2 regions of the Pseudomonas phoenicis genome follow, and region 2 is predicted to be linked to the other one. Evidence: predicted binding sites of a transcription regulator. Region 2 holds the regulator's gene; the other holds the start of a gene.
The links. Region 2 encodes FliA, which starts transcription of late flagellar genes. Its sites were predicted from a motif close to CTAAAGTTTNNNNNNNNNNNGCCGNTAA; they were not measured.

Region 1 (8,654 bases), 910 kb from region 2:
GCGGCCAGCCTGACCGCCCCGGCCGTGTGGCCGGCGTACCTGATGCTCGCGGCGGGGTTGTACCTGATCGTGCGTCGATAGCCAGGGGCCGCAACGGCTGGCACACTAGCCCGCCTGTAGCAGCGCCTGGAGGAGCGACCGGCCGGCGCTCCGGTTCAGTCGCGAGGGCCGGCAAAGCCGGCCCACCTGCAAGAGCGACCTGAATTCGCGATGGCCAGCAAAGCCAGCCCGGCCCCAACGAAAGCGGACAAGGCAGCGCACCGATTGCCTCCGGCTGGTAACCCGGGATCGCGCGCCTTGTACGCCGCGACCGATGCACAAGGCCCCCTCGTCTCCTGGGGCCTGTTCTGGAGTGAGAGATGAAAGACTGGTTGGACGAGATCAACTGGAACAGCGACGGACTGGTACCGGCCATCGCCCAGGACCACAAGACCGGGCGCGTGCTGATGATGGCCTGGATGAACCGCGAAGCCCTGGCATTGACCGCCGCCGAGCAGCGCGCCATCTACTGGTCGCGCTCGCGTGGCAAGCTGTGGCGCAAGGGCGAGGAATCCGGGCACGTGCAGAAGCTGCACGAGATGCGTCTGGACTGCGACGCCGATGTGATCATCCTGATGGTCGAGCAACTGGGCGAAATCGCCTGCCATACCGGTCGGCAGAGCTGCTTCTATCGGGTCTACGAAAACGGCCAATGGCACATCGTCGATCCGGTGCTCAAAGACCCGCACGCCATCTACCACGCAGGACACTGACATGAGCGACACCCTCACCCGCCTGGCCGAAGTCCTCGAGGCCCGCAAGCACGCCGCCCCCGACAGCTCCTATGTGGCCAGCCTGCACCACAAGGGCCTGAACAAGATTCTGGAAAAGCTCGGCGAAGAGTCGGTGGAAACCATCATCGCCGCCAAGGACGCCGCCCTCAGCCACGACTGCAGCGACGTCATCTACGAAACCGCCGACCTGTGGTTCCACAGCCTGGTCATGCTCAGCGCGCTGGGCCAGCACCCGCAGGCGGTGCTCGACGAACTGGAGCGGCGCTTCGGCTTGTCCGGGCACGAGGAAAAGGCCGCGCGCCAGCCGTCGGCCTGATACCGGCAACGGGCCTAGCCCGTGCGGGTCTGAATGCGAGCGCGAGGAGGCGATGCGCCTCCCGCGACACAACCGATACGTCTGTTCCTGGAGTACGCAATGGGTATTTTCGACTGGAAACATTGGATCGTCCTGCTGATCGTGGTGGTCCTGGTCTTCGGCACCAAGAAGCTGAAGAACCTCGGCGGCGACCTGGGTGAATCGATCAAGGGCTTTCGCAAGGCCATGAGCGACGAAGAGCACAAGCCCACCGAGCAGACCCCGCCGGTGCACACCGCGCAGCCCGTACCGCCTGCGCAGCCCGCGCCGGTCCAGCCACAGGTGGCACCGATTCAAGCGGCACCGGCCCAGCCCCATGCCGCCCCGGCCCAGCCCTACGTGGCGCCTGCCCAGCCTCAGCCAGCGCCTGTCCAGCCAGCGCCTGTGCAACCCCAGGTGGCACCGACTCAGCCAGCACCCGCCCAAGCGCCGGCAGTACCTGTCCAGCCGGCACCGGCGCAGCCCCACGCGAGTCCTGTTGCGCCGGCCCCCGTGCAGCCCGAGGCAGTGCCCGCCCAACCGGCCCAGCCCCACGCGCCGTTGCCTCCAGGCCAGACCTTCGAAGGCCAGACCACACCCGCTCAAGATCCATTGAGGAAAGACTGAGCCATGTTCGGCATCAGTTTTGGCGAACTCCTGCTGGTAGGCCTGGTAGCCCTGCTGGTACTCGGCCCCGAGCGCCTACCGGGTGCGGCGCGCACCGCAGGGTTGTGGATCGGCCGTCTGAAGCGCAGCTTCAACAGCATCAAGATGGAAGTGGAACGCGAAATCGGCGCCGATGACATCCGCCGCCAGTTGCACAACGAGCACATCCTGTCGATGGAACAGGAAGCCCGGCGCATCCTCGACCCGAAGAACGCTGTGGCCCCTGCCGATGCGCCGCCTGCGCCCCCGGCCGATGCCACGGCTACGGCAGCGCCGAACCAGAGCGTTCCCTTCGTGCCGCCCGCAGCCGTAGCCTCGCCCGCAGCTGATACCTCGTCCGCCGTGCCGACGCCAGCAGTGCCCGCATCACCGACCACGCCAACCACGCCCTCCGACCAGCCACAGCCACCACGAGCCCCATGAGCGAAATCCCGGACCACGACCAGCCCATGCCGCTGGTCTCGCACCTGACCGAACTGCGCACCCGCCTGCTGCGCTGCGTGGCCGTGATCTTCGCGATCTTCATCGGCCTGTTCTCCTTCGCCCAGCAGATCTACACCCTGGTCTCGGCGCCGCTGCGCGACCACTTGCCGGCCAACGCCACGATGATCGCCACCGACGTGGCCTCGCCGTTCCTGACGCCGTTCAAGCTGACCATGATCGTTTCGCTGTTCGTGGCCATGCCGTTCATCCTTCAGCAGGTGTGGGGGTTCATCGCACCGGGGCTGTACCGTCATGAGAAGCGCATCGCCATTCCGCTGCTGGTCTCGAGTATTTTCCTGTTCTACGCCGGCATGGCCTTCGCCTACTTTCTGGTGTTCCCGCTGATCTTCGGCTTCTTCGCCGCCGCCACCCCCGAAGGCGTGTCGATGATGACCGACATCGCCAACTACCTCGACTTCGTCATGACGCTGTTCTTCGCCTTCGGCGTGGCCTTCGAAATTCCGGTGGCCGTGGTGCTGCTGGTGTGGATCGGCGTGGTCGATGTGAAGTACCTGAAGAAGATCCGCCCCTACGTGATCATTGGCTGCTTCGTGGTCGGCATGGTCCTGACCCCGCCCGACATCTTTTCCCAGACCCTGCTGGCCGTGCCGATGTGGCTGCTGTTCGAGGTCGGCGTGCTGTTCGCCACCTTGGTGCGCAAGCGCAAGGAAGCTGCCGAGAGCGAGGTCGACGCGCCTCAGCCACCTGCGAAACAGCCATGAACCTGTTGCTCCTGGAAGAGGCCGACTTCGTCGCGCCCGACCGCGTCGTGCTGAGCGACCGGCGCCTGACCCACCTGCAAGAGATCCACCGCGCCTGCGTGGGCGACACCCTGCGCGTGGGCCGCATCGGCGGCCTGACGGGCAGCGCCACCCTGCTGCGCCTGGAAGCCCGCGAAGCCGAGCTGCAGGTCGGCTTCGACCAGCCGCCGCCGGCCAAGCTGCCGTTGACTTTGGTGCTGGCCGTGCCGCGGCCGAAAATGATGCGCCGCCTGCTACAGACCGTCGCCACCCTGGGTGTGCCGCGGCTGATTCTGCTCAACAGCTACAAGGTCGAGAAAAGCTTCTGGCAGACGCCCTTCCTGCAACCGGCGAGCATCCGCGACAACCTGATCCTGGGCCTAGAGCAGGCACGCGATACGGTGCTGCCCGAAGTGATCATCGAAAAGCGCTTCAAGCCCTTCGTCGAAGACCGTTTGCCGGGCATCGCCCAGGGCACCTTGGGCCTGGTCGGCCATCCGGGCGATCATCCGGCCTGCCCGCGCGGCGTGGAGCAACCGGTGACCTTGGCGATCGGCCCCGAGGGCGGCTGGATTCCCTATGAAGTCGACTTGTTGGGGCGGGCAGGCTTGCAGCCCGTGCAACTGGGCGCGCGTATCCTACGGGTCGAAACGGCGGTCACCGCGCTGCTTTCGCGCCTGTTCTAAACCACTACTGGTCGTGTGGTCATAAAGTTTATTCCCCGAAGGCCGATGAACCTGACAGCCCGCCAAGGACGTCCGGCAGCCAATGAACAAGGGGTAATAGGCCATGAGTCAACGTTTAAGCCAACTGTTAGGCAACATCAGCGTCAACCGCAAACTCGCCATGGGCTTCGGCCTGGTCCTGCTATTGACCCTGGTCGCCGCCGCCACCGGCTGGATAGGCCTGCGCAACGTCATCGAGCGGGGCGACAAGTTGGGCCACATTTCCGAAGTCCTGCAACTGACCCAGGACCTGCGCATCGCCCGCCAGCAATATCAGCGCAAGGCCAACCCGGACGCCATCACCCAGATGGACGCCACCCTCGACCAGCTCGAACAACGCCTGCAAGGGGTGTCCGAGCGTCTGGCCCAGCCGGCCGACCTGCAACGGGTCGAGCGCCAACGTGCCGCCGTCGTCGAATACCGGCAGGTCTTCGATCAGCTCAAGCAAGCCGCACAGCGCCGCGAAAGCAGCCGTGCCGTGCTCGGCGACAGCGCCGACCAGGCCGCGGCCCTGCTCGCCACCCTCGAACAGCGCTTGCAGCAAGGCGGCGACATCGGCCAGTACGCCAGTGCCGTGCTGGCCGGTCAGGAGCTGCAACGCGCCCGCTTCGAAGTACGCGGCTACACCTACAGCGGCGAGGCCGAGCGCCAGCAGACCGCGCTGGTGGCCATCGACAAGGCCTCGGCGGTGCTGAGCGAGGTCGCCACGCGCCTGCCCGCCAGCTACGCCGCAGACTTGCAAGCCGCCGGCCAGGCCCTGGCCACCTACCGCGACGCGGTGAACCAGGTGGCCAGCGCGCAGAGCGCCAGCGAAGAGGCGCTGCAACACATGGCCGACCAAGGCCAGGTGATGTTCGACAACAGCCGCCAGCTCACCGAAACCCAGACCCAGGTACGCGACCAGGATGCCCAGCAGGCGCGCCTGCTGTTGGCCCTCAGCACCCTGGTGGCGGTGGTGCTGGGCATCATTGCCGCGTGGATCATCACCCGGCAGATCACCGTACCCCTGCGCGAAACCCTGAGCGCCGCCGAGCGCGTGGCCAATGGCGATCTGAGCCAGCAGTTGCAGGTCGACCGGCGCGACGAGCTGGGTCAGTTGCAGGCCAGCATGCAGCATATGACCCAAGGCCTGCGGCAACTGATCGGCGGCATCGGCGACGGCGTCACGCAGATCGCCAGCGCCGCCGAACAGCTGTCGGCGGTCACCGGCCAGACCAGCGCCGGGGTCAACAGCCAGAAAGTCGAAACCGACCAGGTGGCCACGGCCATGAACGAGATGGCCGCTACCGTGCAGGAAGTGGCGCGCAATGCCGAGCAGGCCTCGGAGGCGGCGTTGATGGCCGACCAGCAGGCCCGCGAGGGCGATCGGGTGGTCGGCGAAGCCGTCGCGCAGATCGAGCGCCTGGCCCATGAAGTGAACAACTCCAGCGAGGCCATGGGCGAGCTCAAGCAGGAAAGCGACAAGATCGGCAGCATGCTCGACGTGATCAAGTCGGTCGCGCAGCAGACCAACCTGCTGGCACTCAACGCCGCCATCGAAGCCGCTCGCGCCGGTGAGGCCGGGCGCGGCTTCGCCGTGGTCGCCGACGAGGTGCGCAGCCTGGCGCAGCGCACTCAGCAGTCCACCGAAGAGATCGAAGAGCTGATCGCCAACCTGCAACAGGGCACCCAGCGTGTGGCCGACGTGATGGACGCCAGCCGCGGCCTGACCGACAGCAGCGTCGAGCTGACCCGTCGCGCAGGTGGTGCGCTGGGCACCATCACCCGCACAGTGTCGTCGATCCAGGCGATGAACCAGCAGATCGCCACGGCCGCCGAGGAGCAGAGCGCGGTGGCCGAGGAGATCAACCGCAGCGTGATGAACGTGCGCGACATCTCCGATCAGACGGCGGCGGCCAGCGAGCAGACCGCCAGTTCCAGCGTGGAGTTGGCGCGGTTGGGCACGCACCTGCAAGGCCTGGTGGCGCGTTTCCGGTTGTAGATGACTTGCACGGTAGGGCTGCGCGCAAGGCAGCCCTACTTCCTACAAACCATGCGGAAATTTCCCACAGCATTTGCAGGTCCAGTCTGACGCGCTTCCCGCCGATGAGTAAGACTCGACGCCACGTCTGATCGCTGGCGCCTTCCGACTCATTTCTGGAGAAGCGCTCATGATAGGACTACTGGACAGATTTCTCGGCAACCTCAGCGTGCGCCTCAAGCTCGCCCTGGGCTTCGCCACGGTGCTGCTGTTCACCCTGGTCACCACCCTCAGCGGCTGGCTGGCCTTGGACGACGCCATCGAAAGCTCGGAAAAGCTCATCCAGATCGGTCATTTCAGCGACTACAGCAAGGATCTGCGCAGCGAACGCATCACCTACCGAGTGCTCGCCGACGAGGTCAGCCGCAAGCAGATCGACAGCACCCTGGGGCGTCTCGATGCGCTGGCCGAAGACATGCAACGGCGTTACGACGACGCCGATGTACAACGTCTGATCGCCGACAAACAGCGCGACTTGCAGACCTACCACACGGCCTTCGCCACCCTGCAACAGCAGGTCGTCGAACGCCAGCAACTGCAACAGGCCCAGGCGCAACAGGCCGACCGCCTGACCGCCAGGCTCGATGCCTTGCAGGAGCGTCTGATGACGCTGCTGGGCGAGTCCAGCGCGCCCACCGCCCTTGAACAGGTCATCGGCCTGATCGACAGCCTCGCCCGGCATCTTGAAGTGGCCAGCGAGCAAAGCCTAACTGCGGCCTATCTCAGCGATCCGCTGGAAAACTTCGAACAGGTCGGCCAAGCGGCGCTGGCCAGCGCCGTCACCCAGATGCAGCAGATCGAGGTAGCCCTGGCCCACGCCAACCTCGATCTGCCCAACGCCGCCACGCTGCCTGCCGCCATCGAGGCCTATCGCGCCGCCTTGCTCGACTACGCACGCAAGGCCATCGACGTGGAGCGCATCCACAACGAGCTGGAAACCCTGGGCCTTCAGTTGATGGACTACAACCAGCACATGGGCGAGCTGCAGGCGCAGTTGCGCGACCAGGAAGCGGTGGCCGCGCGCAGCCTGATGACGGTGATTGCCGTGCTGGCGCTGGCCATCGGGCTGCTGGCGGCATGGGTCATCAGCCTGCAGATCACCCGCCCCCTCGATGTGGCCCTGGCCCAGGCCGGGCGCATCGCCCAAGGCGACCTGGCGCCGCTGCACAGCGGTCCGCGCAGCGATGAGCTGGGCCAGTTGCAGCACAGCATGGGCGACATGACGGGTGGCCTGCGCGAGCTGATCGGCGGGTTGGAAGGCGGCGTCGAGCAGTTGTCGCGGGCCGTGCACGAACTGGCCACCGTCAGCGAAGCCACGCAGTTGCAGGCCAGCCAGCAGCGCGAGGAAACCGAGCAGGTGGCCACGGCCATGAACCAGATGAGCGCCACCGTGCACGAAGTGGCGCAGAACGCCGAGCAGGCGGCGTTGGCGGCGAGCCGCGCGGACCAGCAGGCGCAGGCCGGGGATCAGGTGGTCACGCAATCGATCGCGCAGATTGAGGAGTTGGCCGGGCACATGGACGCCTGCCTGGCGGCCATGCACCACCTGGCCGACGAGAGCCAGCGCATCGGCAGCATCCTCGAGGTCATCACCGCCGTGTCGCAACAGACCAACCTCCTGGCGCTCAACGCCGCCATCGAAGCGGCGCGCGCCGGCGAGGCCGGACGCGGTTTCGCCGTGGTCGCCGACGAGGTGCGCGGCCTGGCCCAGCGCACCCAGCAATCGACCGAGGAAATCGGCCAACTGATCGCCAGCCTGCACAGCGGCACCGAGAACGTCACCCACCTGCTCGACCACAGCAAACGTCTGACCGAACAGAGCGTGGCCCTCAGCCGCAGAACGGGCGAGGCCCTGGAGCAGATCACCGAAACGGTGTCGAGCATCCAGGGCATGAACCAGCAGATCGCGACCGCCAGCGAAGAGCAGAGCGTGGTGGCCGAGCAGATCAACCGCAGCGTGATGGGCGTGCGCGAAGGCGCCGACCGCACCAGCGCCACCAGCGAGCAGACTGCCGCGGCCAGTGGCGCACTGGAGCAACTGGGTCAGCAACTGCGGGCGATGGTCGGCAAGTTCAGCCTGTGAATGCCGCGAGCAACCGGTCCGGGCTTGGCGGGCTTAGCGTCGGCGCCGAACGCATAGCAGCATCGACGATGAGCGATGGCGTGCAGGCCTACTTGTGAGCGCCGACCGGCCAGGGCCGGCGCTCGGGCCGCTCACAGCACTTGACGCAGGAAGCTCTGCGCGCGCGGGTCCTGCGGGGCGTCGAAGAAGGCGCTGGGCGCGGCGTCTTCCAACAGGCGGCCATGGTCGAAGAACAGCACGCGGTCGGCCACTTCGCGGGCGAAGCCCATCTCGTGGGTCACGCAGACCATGGTCATGCCCTCCAGGGCCAAGGTCTTCATCACGTCCAGCACTTCGCCGACCATCTCCGGGTCGAGCGCGGAGGTGGGTTCGTCGAACAGCATCACCTTCGGGTCCATGGCCAGGGCGCGGGCGATGGCCACCCGCTGCTGCTGGCCGCCCGAAAGGCGCGAGGGGTATTCGTTGGCCTTCTCGCTGATGCCGACCTTGAGCAGCAAGGCGCGGGCACGGTCCTCGCGCTCGACCTTGCTGCGCTTGCGCACCACCTTCTGCGCCAGGCAGAGGTTTTCCAGCACGGTCATGTGCGGGAACAGGTTGAAGTGCTGGAACACCATGCCCACCTCGCGGCGGTAGGCGTTGATGTCGGTCTTCGGGTCGTCGAGCTGCACGCCGTTGATGGCCACGTGGCCGGCGTCGAAACTCTCCAGGCCGTTGAGGCAGCGCAGGAAGGTCGACTTGCCCGAGCCCGACGGGCCCAGTACCACCACCACTTCGCCCTTGCTCACCTGGGTGGTGACGTTGTCGACCGCGCGCACCACCTGGCCGCGGGT
Region 2 (8,654 bases):
GCATCAGGTGCAGGTGCTGGAGTCGGCGGCGTTGGCGCGGGCGATCTATTACTCCACGGAAATCGAGCAGGAGATTCCGGCGGGGCTGTATCTGGCGGTGGCGCAGGTGCTGGCGTATGTGTTCCAGATCCGGCAGTACCGTAATGGGCGGGGGAAGGCGCCGGAGCCGTTGAAGAAGGATTTGCCGATTCCGGCGGATTTGCGGCGGGATGCGTGAAGAGGGCGGGTTAGCGTGAATAGTCCCGCGTTCGCTGTAATTGACGGCAGCTTCAGATGGAGGGTGGTGGCTGGGCTGGGCCAGCTGCGCCGGCCATCGCCACTGAACCGATGCGCCGGCCGCTCCTACACTTTGTCTGCGTCGGGGCTGCCACTGGGTCTACGACTCCTGTAGGAGGGACTTCAGTCGCGATGGCCGGCGAAGCCGGCCTAATCCAGCCACTGTGATCTGGCAGGCGAAAGACTGACGCCTGCGTGGCTCGCCATTGCCTTGGAGCCCTTCCCGCAGACCCACCCATCCAAGTTGGACAGCTTCTTGCAAAGCACCCGCCAAGCGCCGCATTGGCGTCAAAGTTTTGCTGCAAGAGGACGCCCGGTGGATCGCTCGCATCTGATCAGTCATGCCCGTAACAACCTCGCCGGTCTCGGTCGGGGAAGCCTTGGTGTGCCCCTGTTGTTGCTGGTCATGCTGGCAATGATGATGTTGCCGATCCCGCCGTTCCTGCTCGACGTGTTCTTCACCTTCAACATCGCGCTGTCGATCGTGGTGCTGCTGGTCTGCGTCTACGCCTTGCGGCCGCTGGACTTCGCCGCCTTTCCCACCATCCTGCTGGTGGCCACGCTCCTGCGCCTGGCGCTGAACGTGGCCTCCACCCGGGTGGTGATGCTGCACGGCCAGGAAGGGCACGGCGCGGCCGGTAAGGTGATCCAGGCCTTCGGTGAAGTGGTGATCGGCGGCAACTACGTGGTCGGTGCCGTGGTGTTCGCCATCCTCATGATCATCAACTTCGTGGTGGTGACCAAAGGCGCCGGGCGTATTTCCGAGGTGAGCGCGCGCTTCACCCTCGACGCCATGCCCGGCAAGCAGATGGCCATCGACGCCGACCTCAACGCCGGCCTGATCGACCAGAACCAGGCCAAACTGCGCCGCGCCGAAGTGGCCGGCGAAGCCGAGTTCTACGGTTCCATGGACGGTGCCAGCAAGTTCGTGCGCGGCGACGCCATCGCCGGCTTGCTGATCCTGTTCATCAACCTCATCGGCGGCATGCTCATCGGCATGCTGCAACACGGCATGCCGTTCAGCGAGGCGGGCAAGGTCTACGCCCTGCTGACCATCGGTGACGGTTTGGTGGCACAGCTGCCATCACTGCTGCTGTCCACCGCGGCCGCGATCATGGTCACCCGGGCTTCCAGTTCCGAAGACATGGGCAAGCTGATCAACCGGCAGATGTTCGATTCGCCCAAGGCCTTGGGCGTATCGGCTGCGCTGATGATCGTCATGGGCCTGGTGCCGGGCATGCCGCATGTGGCCTTCATCGGCCTGGGCCTGCTCGCCGGCGGCGGTGCCTACCTGGTATGGCGCAAGAAGCAGCAGGCCGAAGCCGTGGCGCTGGCCGAAGTGCAGCGCCAGCAAGACCTGCTGCCCTCGCCGCAGCGCGCCCAGGAAACCAAGGAGCTGGGTTGGGACGACGTCACCCCCATCGACATGATCGGCCTGGAAGTGGGCTACCGGCTGATTCCGTTGGTGGACCGCAACCAGGGCGGCCAACTGCTGGCGCGGATCAAGGGCGTGCGCAAGAAGCTGTCCCAGGACTTGGGCTTCCTCATGCCCACCGTGCACATCCGCGACAACCTCGACCTGCAGCCCAGCGCCTACCGCCTGACACTGATGGGGGTCATCCTCGCCGAAGCCGAGATCTACCCGGACCGGGAGCTTGCGATCAACCCCGGTCAGGTGTTCGGCACCCTCAACGGCATTGCCGCACGCGACCCGGCCTTCGGCCTGGAAGCGGTGTGGATCGATGTCGGCCAACGCTCCCAGGCGCAATCTTTGGGCTATACCGTGGTCGATGCCAGTACGGTAGTGGCTACCCACCTCAACCAGATCCTGCAGAAGCACTGTCACGAGCTGATCGGTCATGAGGAAGTGCAGCAGTTGTTGCAAGTGCTGGCCAAGGCTTCGCCCAAGCTGGCGGAGGAACTCGTACCGGGCGTCATTTCCTTGTCGGGGCTGCTTAAGGTCCTGCAAGCACTGCTTAGCGAGCAGGTGCCGGTGCGTGATATCCGCAGCATCGCCGAGTCGATCGCCAACAACGCGGGTAGGAGTCAAGATACCGCCGCGCTGGTGGCGAACGTGCGCGTCGGATTGTGTCGCGCCATCGTGCAAAGCATTGTCGGCGTTGAGTCGGAGCTGCCCGTGATCACCCTGGAACCAAGGTTGGAACAGATTTTGCTCAATAGTCTGCAACGGGCCGGACAAGGTCAGGAAGACGGTGTACTGCTCGAGCCCAGCATGGCCGAGAAGTTGCAACGCTCCTTGATCGAAGCGGCCCAGCGTCAGGAAATGCAAGGCCAGCCGGCGATCCTGCTGGTGGCCGGGCCGATCCGCGCGATGCTCTCGCGCTTCGGGCGCCTGGCAGTGCCCAACCTGCACGTGCTGGCGTACCAGGAAATACCGGACAACAAGCAGGTCACCATCGTTGCCACTGTGGGCCCCAACGGCTGAGGTAGTGGGTTATGCAAGTTAAGCGTTTTTTCGCCGCCGATATGCGACAGGCCATGAAGCTGGTCCGGGATGAGCTGGGCTCCGATGCCGCCATCATCGGCAACCGGCGCATCGCCGGCGGCGTGGAACTGACTGCCGCGCTCGACTACAAGCCTTCGGTGCTGGCACCGCGGGTGCCCAACGCCGAGCTCGAAGAAGAACTGCGCAAGACCCAGACCCGTATCGTCACCGCCCAGGCCGAGCTGTCCAGCCGCCATACGGGCGACGAAGGCAGCCAGCTGTTCGCCGGCCAGTCGTTGACCGCCGCCGAGCCGCTGATCGATGTCCATGCGCACGCTCCGGTCAGCGCTGCGCCTGCCGCCCCGGCGGCGGTCGACCCCCGGCTGTTCGACGCCATGCGCGCCGAGCTCTCGGGCCTGCGCGAACTGCTCGAAGTGCAGCTCGGCTCGCTGGCCTGGAACCAGTTGCAAGGCAGCAAGCCGCAGCAGGCCAACGCCTGGCGCCGCCTGCAGCGCATCGGCCTGAGCGGTGCCCTGGCCCGCGACCTGCTGGAGCTGACCGGCGACATCGAAGACCCTCGGCATGCCTGGCGTATGGTGCTGGCGCACCTGGCGCGGCGCATCCAGGTGCCCGACGTCGAGCCGATCGAGCAGGGTGGGGTGATCGCTCTGGTTGGCCCCGCCGGCATGGGCAAGACCACCACCCTGGCCAAGCTGGCCGCGCGCTACGTGCTCAAGTACGGCGCCGGCAGCCTGGCGCTGGTGAGCATGGACAGTTTCCGCATCGGCGCCCAGGAACAGCTCAAGACCCTGGGCCGCATCCTCAACGTGCCGGTGACCTACGTCGATCCGGGCGAGTCGCTGGCCCAGGCCCTGGAGCCGCTGCTGCGCAAGCGCGTGGTGTTGATCGACACCGCCGGCCTGCAAGCCAGCGATCCGGCCCTGCGCATGCAGTTGGAGACGCTCGCCGGGCGCGGTATCGCGTCGAAGAATTATCTGGTGCTGGCCACCACCAGCCAGAAACAGGTGCTGTCGGCCGCCTACCACAGCTACAAACGCTGTGGCCTGGCCGGTTGCATCCTGAGCAAACTCGATGAAACGGCCAGCCTGGGCGAAGTGCTCAGCCTGGCCATCGATCATGAATTGCCGATCGCCTATCTCACCGATGGGCCGCGCATTCCTGACGACCTGCACCTGCCGCGCAAGCACCAGTTGGTGAGCCGCGCGGTCAGCGTGCAGATGCAGGACGAACCCAGCGAAGAGGCCATGGCCGACATGTTCGCTGATCTGTACCACCACCCAGGCAAGCGGGTGGGTTGAGAGATGTGCTGCGAAAAGTACCTACAGGGCGGGGCGGGCAGTCGGCCTCCACTGTGGCATGGGTCCAAGCGAGACAAGGTAAATAACAGACATGGGTAGCATGCATCCCGTACAGGTCATCGCCGTGACCGGTGGCAAAGGCGGCGTCGGTAAGACCAACGTTTCAGTGAACCTGTCCTTGGCACTCGCCGAGCTAGGGCGCAGAGTCATGCTGCTCGACGCCGACCTGGGCCTGGCCAACGTCGACGTGCTGCTGGGGCTGACGCCCAAGCGCACCTTGGCCGACGTCATCGAAGGCCGCTGCGAGCTGCGCGACGTGCTGCTGCAAGGCCCGGGCGGCGTACGCATCGTGCCGGCGGCGTCCGGCACGCAGACCATGGTGCACCTGCAGCCTGCGCAGCACGCCGGCTTGATCCAGGCCTTCAGCGAGATCGGCGACAACCTCGACGTGCTGGTCATCGACACCGCCGCGGGCATCGGCGACTCGGTGGTGAGTTTCGTGCGCGCCGCCCAGGAAGTGCTGCTGGTGGTGTGCGACGAGCCCACTTCGATCACCGACGCCTACGCGCTGATCAAACTGCTCAACCGCGACTACGGCATGAACCGCTTCCGCGTGCTGGCCAACATGGCGCAGAGCCCGCAGGAAGGGCGCAACCTGTTCGCCAAGCTGACCAAGGTCACCGATCGCTTCCTCGACGTGGCGCTCCAGTACGTCGGCGCCGTGCCCTACGACGAATCGGTGCGCAAGGCCGTGCAGAAGCAGCGCGCGGTCTACGAAGCCTTCCCCCGTTCCAAATGCGCCCTGGCCTTCAAGGCCATTGCGCAGAAGGTCGACAGCTGGCCGCTGCCAGCCAATCCTCGCGGCCACTTGGAGTTCTTCGTAGAGCGCCTGGTGCAGCCGACCAGCGCAGGGCCGGTGCTATGAGTGCGAGCGGATTCAAGATGTACAGCCGGGCGTCCAAAGACGCGCAGTACGAGCTGATCGAGCGTTACGCGCCGCTGGTCAAGCGCATCGCCTATCACCTGCTGGCGCGCCTGCCGGCCAACGTGCAGGTCGAAGACCTGATCCAGGCCGGCATGATCGGCCTGTTGGAAGTGGCCAACAAATACGACGCCAGCAAGGGCGCCAGCTTCGAGACCTACGCCGGTATCCGCATCCGCGGCGCCATGCTCGACGAAGTGCGCAAGGGCGACTGGGCACCGCGTTCGGTGCACCGCAACACACGCATGGTCAGCGAGGCGATGCGCGCCGTGGAAGCGAGAACCGGACGCGACGCTAAAGATCATGAAGTCGCTGCCGAACTTAAGATGGAGCTGGATGACTATTACGGCATCCTCAACGATACATTGGGCAGCCGTCTGTTCAGTTTCGACGACCTGTTGCAGGACGGCGAGCACGAAGGGCTGCACGAAGACGGCGCCAGCGGCTCGCCGGAACCGGGCCGCGGGCTCGAGGACGAACGCTTCCAGGCGGCCTTGACCGACGCCATCGCCAACCTGCCGGAACGCGAGCGTCTGGTGCTGGCGCTGTACTACGACGAAGAGCTGAACCTCAAGGAAATCGGCGAAGTGCTGGGGGTCAGCGAATCACGGGTCAGCCAGTTGCACAGCCAGTGCGCGGCACGCCTGCGCAGTCGCCTGGGAGAATGGCGCGCCCGTTAGGGCGGCCGGCTACGAATTGCAAGCGGCAAGCTGCTCGCTGTCAGAGCAGAGCGGATCGCGGTGGTGTTACAAAGCGCGTAACTGGCAACGCCGCACGGCTTGCTCCTCGAAGCGTGCACCTTGCCGCTTTAAGAACGAATGACGCACGCGCTCGGCGCCGGGCGCGTGATGAGACTGCTTGGAGATCTCTAATTGAACAAAGACATGAAAATCCTCATCGTTGACGATTTCTCGACGATGCGGCGAATCATCAAGAACCTGCTGCGCGATCTGGGCTTCACCAACACCGACGAGGCCGACGACGGCACCACGGCGTTGCCGATGTTGGAAAAGGGCCATTACGACTTTCTCGTCACCGACTGGAACATGCCTGGCATGTCCGGCATCGACCTGCTGCGCAAGGTCCGTGCCCACGACACGCTCAAGAGCATGCCGGTGCTGATGGTCACCGCCGAAGCCAAGCGCGACCAGATCATTGAAGCGGCCCAGGCGGGGGTCAACGGTTACGTGGTCAAGCCTTTCACCGCCCAGGTGCTGAAAGAAAAGATCGAAAAGATCTTCGAGCGCGTGAACGGCTAAGCCGCCAGGGGGCGCAATGGAATCTATCGATACCTCTCTGGGTGAGTTCGAAGGCACCCTGAAAAAGCATGCTCGCGAGCTGGTCGAGAGCCTCGAACGAGGCCGTTTCGGCGATGCCGTGCAACTGATCCACCAGCTCAACCAGACCCGCGACCTGGGCCTGTACAACGAGGTCGGCAAGCTGACCCGCGAACTGCACAGCGCCATCGTCAGTTTCCAGATCGACCCGCGCATGCCGCAGGCCGAAGAAGTCTCGCAGATCACCGACGCCACCGAGCGGCTGGGCTATGTGGTCAAGCTGACCGAGAACGCCGCCAACCGCACCATGGACCTGGTCGAAGAAAGCACGCCCGTGCTCAACGACATGGCCGAGCAGGCTTCGGCCCTGAGCGGCGACTGGCAGCGCTTCATGCGCCGCGAAGTGTCGGCCACCGAGTTCCGCGACCTGGCGCGCCGCGTCGACGGTTTCTTGACGAGTAGCGCCGAAGGCAACCGCAAGGTCGCCGGGCACATGAACGATATTTTGCTGGCCCAGGACTACCAGGACCTGACCGGCCAGGTCATCAAGCGCGTCACTGCGCTGGTGACGGAAGTCGAAAGCAATCTGCTCAAGTTGGTGTTGATGGCCAGTCAGGTCGACCGCTTCGCCGGTATCGAACATGACCATCAGCAACTGCGCGATGAAAAAGACCAAGAAAAACATCCGACTCGAGGTGAAGGTCCGCAGATTCATGCCGATAAGCGTGAGGACGTCGTGTCCGGTCAGGACGATGTAGACGATTTGCTATCCAGCCTTGGTTTTTAAGGAGCACGTTCAATGAGCTTCGGCGCCGATGAAGAAATCCTCCAGGATTTCCTGGTTGAGGCCGGCGAAATTCTCGAGCTGTTGTCCGAACAGCTGGTCGAGCTGGAAAGCCGACCCGATGACGCGGACCTGCTCAATGCGATTTTTCGCGGGTTTCATACCGTAAAAGGGGGCGCCGGCTTCCTCCAGCTCAATGAGCTGGTTGAGTGCTGCCACATTGCCGAGAACGTCTTCGACATCCTGCGCAAAGGCGAACGCCGCGTGGATGCCGAGCTGATGGACGTGGTGCTGGAAGCGCTGGATGCGGTCAACGGCATGTTCGGCCAGGTGCGCGAACGTACCGAGGTGACGCCGGCCACGCCTGAGCTGCTGGCGGCGCTGGCGCGCCTGGCCGAGCCGGCCGGCGCCCAAACACAGGCCGCGCCCGAGCCTGAGGCGCCGGCCGTGGTCGCCGCTGCGCCAGCTCCAGCCGCGTTGGCCGAAGCGCCGCCGGCCGCCGACGCCGGCGACATCACCGACGACGAGTTCGAGCGCTTGCTCGACTCGCTCGACGCGGTCAAGGCCGAAGCTGCCGCCGCTGCGCAGTCGCCAGCCGCCGCGGCCAGCGTCGAAGCGATGCCGGTCGAGCCGATCGGCGGCGAAAGCGACGACATCACCGACGCCGAGTTCGAATCCCTGCTCGACCAGTTGCACGGCAAAGGCCAGTTCTCGGCCAAGGCCACGCCAGCCCCGGCCGAAGCGCCGGCACCGGCTGCGGCCAGCGACGAGATCACCGACGACGAGTTCGAAGCCTTGCTCGACCAGTTGCACGGCAAGGGCAGCTTCACGGCTGATGCACTGTCGGGCGCCGTAGCGTCGGGCGCCGCTGCGTCGGGCGCTACCACGCCGGGCGCCGCTGCGCCGGGCGCTGCCGCGCCAACCGCAGCCCCGGTCGCAGCGGCCCCTGCCGGCAACGACGAGCACATTTCCGAAAACGAATTCGAAGCGCTGCTCGACGAGCTGCACGGCAAGGGCAAGTTCGCCGCCGAGCGCGTCGCGCCTGTGGCTGACACCGCCACTGCCGCAACGGTCGCCCCCTCTGCCATGCCAGCGCCCGTTGCCAAGCCGGCCCCGGCGCCAGCGGCCGCCAAACCTGCGGCCCCGGCCCGTGCGCCGGCCGCGCCACCGGCGGAAAAGCACGCCAGCGAAGCCGAGACCACCGTGCGTGTCGATACGGCGCGGCTGGACGAGATCATGAACATGGTCGGCGAGCTGGTGCTGGTGCGTAACCGTCTGGTGCGCCTGGGCCTGAACAGCGGCGACGAGGCCATGTCCAAGGCCGTGTCCAACCTCGACGTGGTCACCGCCGACCTGCAGACCGCGGTGATGAAAACCCGCATGCAGCCGATCAAGAAGGTCTTCGGCCGCTTCCCGCGCCTGGTTCGCGACCTGGCGCGGCAGTTGAAGAAAGACATCAACCTGGAGCTGGTCGGCGAAGAAACCGACCTGGACAAGAACCTGGTCGAAGCCCTGGCCGATCCGCTGGTGCACTTGGTGCGCAACGCGGTCGACCACGGCATCGAGATGC

Region 1: AA0Z93_RS05245 (methyl-accepting chemotaxis protein) is a predicted target of FliA. The motif match lies at 3,704-3,731, and genes of this name have one in related genera.

Annotation. Positions count from the first base shown of each region.
Region 1 is NZ_CP154852.1:1,135,023-1,143,676, forward strand. It holds gene ubiB (ubiquinone biosynthesis regulatory protein kinase UbiB) at 1-81, shown strand, start outside; gene hisI (phosphoribosyl-AMP cyclohydrolase) at 360-752, shown strand; gene AA0Z93_RS05220 (phosphoribosyl-ATP diphosphatase) at 754-1,089, shown strand; partial or broken gene AA0Z93_RS05225 (twin-arginine translocase TatA/TatE family subunit) at 1,189-1,461, shown strand; gene tatB (Sec-independent protein translocase protein TatB) at 1,738-2,196, shown strand; gene tatC (twin-arginine translocase subunit TatC) at 2,193-2,978, shown strand; gene AA0Z93_RS05240 (16S rRNA (uracil(1498)-N(3))-methyltransferase) at 2,975-3,682, shown strand; gene AA0Z93_RS05245 (methyl-accepting chemotaxis protein) at 3,786-5,702, shown strand; gene AA0Z93_RS05250 (methyl-accepting chemotaxis protein) at 5,872-7,824, shown strand; gene AA0Z93_RS05255 (amino acid ABC transporter ATP-binding protein) at 7,956-8,654, opposite strand, start outside.
Region 2 is NZ_CP154852.1:226,766-235,419, reverse strand. It holds gene flhB (flagellar biosynthesis protein FlhB) at 1-217, shown strand, start outside; gene flhA (flagellar biosynthesis protein FlhA) at 593-2,722, shown strand; gene flhF (flagellar biosynthesis protein FlhF) at 2,734-4,041, shown strand; gene fleN (flagellar synthesis regulator FleN) at 4,124-4,966, shown strand; gene fliA (RNA polymerase sigma factor FliA) at 4,963-5,703, shown strand; gene AA0Z93_RS01160 (chemotaxis response regulator CheY) at 5,908-6,282, shown strand; gene AA0Z93_RS01155 (protein phosphatase CheZ) at 6,299-7,087, shown strand; gene AA0Z93_RS01150 (chemotaxis protein CheA) at 7,100-8,654, shown strand, end outside.